DNA from 2 places in the Streptomyces sp. NPDC101118 genome. Region 1 is predicted to be linked to the other one. Evidence: riboswitches for the same ligand, from Rfam matches in the RefSeq annotation. Region 1 holds a riboswitch; the other holds the start of a gene.

Region 1 (3,627 bases):
CGCAACCGCGACATCGAGCGCAAGAACCTGGAGATCGAGCAGGCCCGCCAGGAGCTGGAGGAACGCGCCCAGCAGCTGTCCCGCACCTCGATGTACAAGTCGGAGTTCCTGGCCAACATGAGCCACGAACTGCGCACCCCGCTCAACAGCCTGCTGATCCTGGCCCAGTTGCTCGCCCAGAACCCCGACGGCAACCTCACGGAGAAGCAGGTCGACTACGCCACGGTGATCCACTCCGCCGGCTCCGACCTGCTCCAGCTGATCAACGACATCCTGGACCTGTCGAAGGTCGAGGCCGGCAAGATGGACGTGCACCCCGAGCCGGTCTCGCTGCGCCGCCTGCTCGACTACGTGGACGCCACCTTCCGCCCGGTGGCCGACGAACGCGGCCTCGACTTCCGCGTCTCGGCCGCGACCGACGTCGCCGACGAACTGGTCACGGACGAGTCCCGGGTCCGCCAGGTGCTGCGCAACCTGGTCTCCAACGCCCTCAAGTTCACCGAGACCGGCGGCGTCGAACTCGGCGTCGAGGTCCCGGACCCCGACCTGGTCCCGACGGAGCTGCGCGGCGCGGGCCCCCTGCTCGCGTTCACGGTCACCGACACCGGGATCGGCATCCCCCAGGACCGGCTCGACTCCGTCTTCGGCGCCTTCCAGCAGGGCGACGGCACCATCGCCCGGCACTACGGCGGCACCGGCCTGGGCCTCACCATCAGCCGCGAGGTGGCGGTGCTGCTCGGCGGCGTGATCACCGTGCGGAGCACCGAGGGCGAGGGCAGCAGGTTCGCCCTGTACCTGCCGGTGCGCATCGGCCGGGACGCCGCGGAGCGGGCTCCCGACGAGTCCGGGACGGCGGCCGAGGAGCTGGGCGAGGAGACCGGCACGGCGACCCTGGCGGGACGCACCGTGCTGGTCATCGACGACGACCCCCGCAACGTCTTCGCGCTCACCGAGATCCTGCGCGGTGCCGGGATGGAGGTGCTCAGCTCGGGCAACGGCGAGGCCGGCATCGAGCTGCTGATCGCCCACCGGGAGGTGGAACTCGTCGTGATGGACCTGATGATGGCCGGGCTCGACGGGTACGCCGCCACCCGCGCCATCCGCGCGATGCCCGAGTTCGCCACGGTGCCGGTCGTGGTGGTCACGGCCAAGGCCATGCCGGACGACCGGACCGAGGCCCTGGCCGCCGGGGCCACCGACTACGTCACCAAGCCGGTCGACCCGGAGCGGCTGCTGGCCGCCGTGCGGACCTGGCTGGCGGTGGACTGAGGGGCCCTACACCGCCGAGCCGAGCCTGAGGTTCCAGCGGCCCGCGCGGCCGCTGAGTTCCGTCGTCGTGCCGGGGCGGGCGTCCAGCCGCCAGAAGACCGCCGGCGGCAGGCCCAGGGCGTGCACGACGGCCGCGCGGACGAAGGCCTGCTCGGCCTCCACGCGGTGCGGGCCCGGAGCAAGTCCGGCCAGCCAGTCCCCGGCACGGGCGACCAGCTCCTCGACCGATTCGCCGCCGGGGGGCGCGTACGCAGGGTCGGTGAGCCAGCGGTGCACGGCGGCCGGGTCCTCGGCGGCCACCTCGTCCAGCGTGCGGCCGGCCCAGACCCCCGTACGAAGGCCGAACGGGCCTCCGGCGCCGAACCGCCCCCGCCCCGCGTCGCCGTCCAGGAGCGGGGTGACCAGGCGAACTCGTACCGATGGGGGGTTCATAAGCGGAGCATAAACGCGGTACGGTCTCGGACGACATGACGACGGTATGACGGAAGCACCGGTGAGAATCCGGCACGGTCGCGCCACTGTGAATCCCCTCCCACGGGCGGGGTGAGTCAGACCCGTAGCCGTCGTTGAGTGCACCACTGACCGGGACGCGTGTTCCCTCTGGAGGTACTGCCATGGCTCAGACCGCCGTGCCCGCGACGACCGAAGTCGCCCCCATCGCCCCCATCTCCCTGAAGACGCTGGCTCCTTGGGCCGTGTTCTTCGGCGTCGTGATGCTGGTCCTGCTCTACTTCGTCGGTGCCGAGCAGGGCGCCACCTCCGTCATGCAGGGCGAGACCATCCACGAGTGGCTGCACGACGGCCGCCACCTCCTCGGCTTCCCCTGCCACTGATCCAACGGCGAGGAACCGATCGTGAACTCTGTCTCCGTACGGGCCCTGCTGGTCCGCGGAATGCTGGCGGGGCTGGTCGCGGGCGTGCTCGCGATGCTGGTCTCGTACTTCCTCGGTGAGTCGAAGGTCGACGCGGCCATCGCCATCGAGGAGGCGGGCGCCCACGCGGCGGCCGCCGGCCACGCCCACGAGCACGCCGAGGAGGTCGTCAGCCGCGCCCTGCAGTCCACGGCCGGTCTGGCCACCGGCGTCGTGCTCTACGGCGTCGCGCTGGGCGGCATCGCGGCGCTTGTCTTCTGCTTCGTCCTGGGCCGCATCGGGCGGTTCGGGGCGCGGGCGACGGCCGCACTGGTGACGGCCGGGGCCTTCGTGGCCGTGACGCTCGTGCCGTTCTTCAAGTACCCCGCCAACCCCCCGGCCGTCGGCGACCCCGACACCGCCGGGAAGCGCACCGTGCTCTACCTGCTGATGATCGCGCTGAGCGTGCTGCTGTCGGCGGGTGCGGTGATCCTGGGACGCCGGCTGGCGCCCAGGCTCGGCAACTGGAACGCCTCCGTCGCCGCGGGCGTGTTCTTCGTCGCCGTGATCACCCTGGCGTACGCGTTCCTGCCCGCCGTGAACGAGGTGCCGGCGGACTTCCCGGCCACCCTGATCTGGCAGTTCAGGCTCGCCTCCCTGGCGATCCAGGCCACGCTGTGGGCCGCCTTCGGCGTGGCCTTCGGCATCCTCGCGGAGCGGGTGCTGGAGCCCGCGCCGGCCGCGCCGGCGGGGAACACCGCCGGCAATTCCGCCGCAACTGCCGCCTGAGGAGCTGTTTCTGCCTTCTCAGGACTACTTCACACGCTGCCCCTTCGGGTACAACGGCCCTGTCACAAGGGCGAGTTATCCGGGGGGCGGCGCCGTGAACGAACCTGTCACGCGACAGCGGGTCTGGTACTGGTACGGCTGGACGGGCTCCGCGCCGTTCTGGCTGAACGCGTTATTGCTGGGGCTCGTGCCCTTCCTGCACGTGCTGCTGGTCCCGCAGATAGCGATCATCACCACCCTGGCCGCGCTGGGCGGACTCGTACGCCAGCTGGTCTTCCACGACTACGGCCACGCCGGGCTGCACCTCGCCGCGCTGGTCCTCGGCGCGCACGCGGTGGTCCTCGGGTTCATGGTCAGCACCTAGGCGGTGGCCTCCGGGCCGGGCCGGGTCAGCTCGCCGCGTCCGGTGCGGTGCGTACGACGGCCTGGTCGCCCCGCGGCCCGAACAGGTGCAGGATCTCCACCGGCTCCGGCCCGGCCGGGCCGAACCAGTGCGGCTCCCCCGTGTCGAACTCCGCCACCTCGCCGGGCCGCAGCGTGAACTCGGCGCCGCCGAGGACCAGCCGCAGCTCCCCCGCCAGGACGTACAGCCACTCGTAGCCGTCGTGCTTCACCAGCTTCGGCTCGCGGGGCGCCAGCACCTGTTTGAACACCTGCACCCGGCCCGGGTACTGCGTCAGCGGCACCAGGACGCTGCCCGCGCTGCGGCGCAGCGGCC
Region 2 (3,627 bases), on a different contig from region 1:
GACGCGAACACCCCGCCCCGGTCGATGTCGCCGACCACGACCACCGGGAACCGGGCCGCCCGGGCGATGCCCATGTTCACGATGTCGGTGCGCCGCAGGTTGATCTCGGCCGGGCTGCCGGCCCCCTCGCAGATCACGGCGTCATACGTGCCCCGCAGCTGCTCCAGGCAGTCCGTCACCACACCGAGCAACTGCTCCTGACGGCCGCCGTGGTAGCCGCGGGCGCTCATCTCGCCCACCGGCCGGCCCAGCAGCACCACCTGGCTGGAGCGGTCGCTGCCGGGCTTGAGGAGCACCGGGTTCATCAGCGCGGTCGGCTCCACCCGGGCCGCCTGGGCCTGCATGGCCTGGGCGCGGCCGATCTCGGCGCCCTCGCGCGTGACGAAGGAGTTGAGGGACATGTTCTGCGCCTTGAAGGGCGCGACCTTCACGCCCTGCCGGGCGAGCCAGCGGCAGATGCCGGCGGTGACGACGCTCTTCCCCGCGTCCGAGGTGGTGCCGGCGACCAGCAGACCGCCGCCGAGCCGTGCCGAGGAGCCGCTCATGCCCTGCCTTCCTTGTGGGTGCGCGCGATGCGCGCCGCGAGGGTCCGGCCGGCCACGCAGGCGCCCAGCGCCAGCCACGTGACCCGCCGGGAGAGCCGTACCGCCCGTTCGATGTCCGGCACGGCGACCGGGCGGCCGGCCGCGCCGTTGAGCACCGGCCGGTGCTCGACGCGTCCGCCGTACGCGAGGGTGCCGCCCATCCGTACGCCGAGCGCCCCCGCGAAGGCGGACTCGACCGGTCCGGCGTTGGGGCTGGGGTGCTTGGCCGCGTCCTGCTGCCAGGCCCGGACCGCCCCCCGACGATCCGGGCCCGCCAGCACCGCCGCGGCGGCCGTGAGCCGCGCTCCCGGCCAGCCCGCGAGGTCGTCCAGCCGGGCCGAGGCCCAGCCGTAGCGGAGGTAACGGGGCGACTTGTGGCCCACCATGGCGTCCAGCGTGTTCACGGCGCGGAATGCGGCCAGTCCCGGGACGCCCGCGACCGCGCCCCAGACCAGGGCCCCGACCACGGCGTCCGAGGTGTTCTCGGCGACCGACTCCACGACCGCCCGCGCGATCTGCTGCTCGTCCAGGGAGTGCGGGTCGCGCCCGCACAGGTGGGGCAGGCGTTCGCGGGCCACGTCGGCATCGCCGGCGGCGAGCGCCCCGCCGATGGCCCGCGCCTCACGGGCCAGCGAGGTGCCGCCGACCACGGCCCAGGTGGCGGTGGCGGTCAGCGCGATACGGAGCGGGGCGGGCCTGGAGCGCACGGCGCGGGCGCCGAGCGCGCCCAGGGCCGCCGCACCACCGGCGCAGAGGAGTGTGTGGAGTGCGCCGCGGCCCCGGTGGTCGCGCCAGAGGGCGCGTTCCACGGCGGCGGCGGCGCGTCCGAAGGCGGCGACGGGGTGCCCGCGGCGCGGATCACCGAGGATCCGGTCGCCGATCAGGCCCGCCGCCGCGCCGTACGCGAACACGCGGTCGGCACGCATGGCAGGTATGTCCTCACTCAGGGTCCGCGCCCTGGTTCGACGTAAACCGGCGGTGAGAGTTCCTGGCTCCCGGGGCTGGTGTGCTCCCCGGTGACAGTGGCGGGACCGCGCCGGATTCGCACCGGACTTCCTCTCCTGCCGCCGTGATGGCTCGGGCAGTCCACCACGCACCGCGACAGCCCGTCAACTTGCCGTTGACCTGCCCTTAAGGGAACGCCCGGGGGAGTGCGGGCCACGACGGGGACAACGCGGCGGGACACGCAAAAGAACTCCCCCGCGGGTGTCCCGCGGGGGAGTTCGGGCCGTCAGGTCAGCTGACGATCAGGTAGATGCCGTACGCCACGGCCGCCGCGCAGAGCGCGAAGGAGGCGTACGCGCCCGTGCGGGCCAGGGTGGCGCTGCCGCCCCGCTCGGTGGCCGCCTCGTGCTTCGAGAGGCCGACGATGCCGAGGGTGAAGAGCGTCACCAGGAGCACGGTGGCCGACAGGCTCACGCCGAAGACGGAGCCGAGGGCTGCCCAGTCGATGTCCATACCGCTTGATCCTCTGTGGTCAGACCGCGGCGGCCGGGGCCGCCGGGGACTCGGGGTGCTGGGAGGGGGCCGGGATGGTGGCCTTGAGGTCCTCGTCCGCGACGGCGGCGGTGGTGCCGGCCGGCGGCGGGGTCACGGCCGCGATGGCGGTGGTGACCACACCGGGCTCCTCGGCGTCCACGTCGTTGACGTTGTTGTGGTCGACGACCTGGCGGCGCGAGATCAGCCAGATGGCGAGGCAGGAGCCGACGAGGAAGACCGCGACGGCGGCGACGCCCCAGTCGCCCTGGCGGGTGACCAGCTCGGCGCCGGCGCTGACCAGCGCGGCGGCCGGCAGGGTCAGGCCCCACGCGACGAACATGCGGGTGGCGGTGGACCAGCGGACCACGCCGCCCTTGCGGCCGAGGCCGGCACCCATGACCGCGCCGGAGCACGAGTGGGTGGTGGAGAGGGAGAAGCCCAGGTTGGAGGAGGCCAGGATGACGCTCGCGGCCGAGGTCTGGGCGGCGAAGCCCTGCTGCGGCTGGAGGTCGGTCAGGCCCTTGCCCATGGTGCGGATGATGCGCCAGCCGCCGAGGTAGGTGCCGAGGGCGATGGCCATACCGGCGGAGACGATGACCCAGACCGGCGGGTTCGCGTCGGGCGCGATGGCGCCGCCGGCGATCAGGGCCAGGGTGATGATGCCCATCGTCTTCTGCGCGTCGTTGGTGCCGTGCGCCAGGGAGACCAGGCCCGCGGAGGCGATCTGCCCGGCGCGGTAGCCCTTGGCGGAGGTCTTCTCGCCGACCTTGTTGCCCAGCTTGTACGTGACCTTGGTGGCCAGCATCGCGGCCACGCCGGCCACGATCGGGGCGGCGACGGCGGGGATGAGGACCTTGGTGACGACGACGCCGCCGTTGACGGCGCCGATGCCCGCGGAGGCGACCGCGGCACCGATCAGACCACCCATCAGGGCGTGGGAGGAGCTGGACGGCAGTCCGACCAGCCAGGTCAGCAGGTTCCAGAGGATCGCGCCGACCAGGGCGGCGAAGATCACTTCAGGCTGGATGCCCTCCTCGTTGACCAGGCCCTTGGAGATCGTCTTGGCGACCTCCACGGACATGAACGCGCCGACGAGGTTGAGCACGGCGGACATGGCCACCGCCGTCTTGGGCTTGAGAGCGCCAGTCGAGATGGTGGTGGCCATCGCGTTGGCGGTGTCGTGGAAACCGTTCGTGAAGTCGAAGACGAGAGCGGTAACGATCACGATCCCGAGGAGAAGCGTTATGTGCTCCATTTACCCAGGCTTCTGTTTGAGGTCAGTGGCTTCGTTGAACGTAGGCAACCTGAGTGAACGGAAGATGAACTGGGGCGGGCGGAGTGGTGTACCGGATCGGCGCCCCACGGGACATTTTGTGCCGATTGTCCGGGTGATGTCCGGAAATATGCACGTCAGGGCGAGGTGAACAGCCCCCTCCCGTGATGGAAACGGAACCATCGGCGGGCCGTCGCGAGGCGCGCGGGAGACGCAGATCACGCGGCCCCCGACACCCCTCCGACCACCCGTAACCGGACGGCTCCGGCCAGTGACCGGAACGCGATGCCT

The links. A riboswitch is a leader RNA that binds a small molecule or an ion and turns the genes downstream of it on or off. The one in region 1 is predicted to bind cobalamin.
Region 2: it holds a riboswitch for cobalamin, as region 1 does, so the genes downstream of both, ACIQUQ_RS08670 (cobalamin biosynthesis protein) here and ACIQUQ_RS10370 (CbtB-domain containing protein) in region 1, are expected to answer to the same signal.

What each region holds. Positions count from the first base shown of each region.
Region 1 is NZ_JBIVZG010000004.1:331,800-335,426, forward strand. It holds gene ACIQUQ_RS10360 (HAMP domain-containing protein) at 1-1,269, shown strand, start outside; gene ACIQUQ_RS10365 (histidine phosphatase family protein) at 1,276-1,701, opposite strand; cobalamin riboswitch at 1,706-1,849, shown strand; gene ACIQUQ_RS10370 (CbtB-domain containing protein) at 1,884-2,102, shown strand; gene ACIQUQ_RS10375 (CbtA family protein) at 2,124-2,909, shown strand; gene ACIQUQ_RS10380 (hypothetical protein) at 3,097-3,273, shown strand; gene ACIQUQ_RS10385 (helix-turn-helix domain-containing protein) at 3,299-3,627, opposite strand, start outside.
Region 2 is NZ_JBIVZG010000003.1:613,457-617,083, forward strand. It holds gene ACIQUQ_RS08665 (cobyric acid synthase) at 1-545, opposite strand, end outside; gene ACIQUQ_RS08670 (cobalamin biosynthesis protein) at 542-1,510, opposite strand; cobalamin riboswitch at 1,546-1,691, opposite strand; gene ACIQUQ_RS08675 (hypothetical protein) at 1,821-2,042, opposite strand; gene ACIQUQ_RS08680 (anion permease) at 2,062-3,318, opposite strand.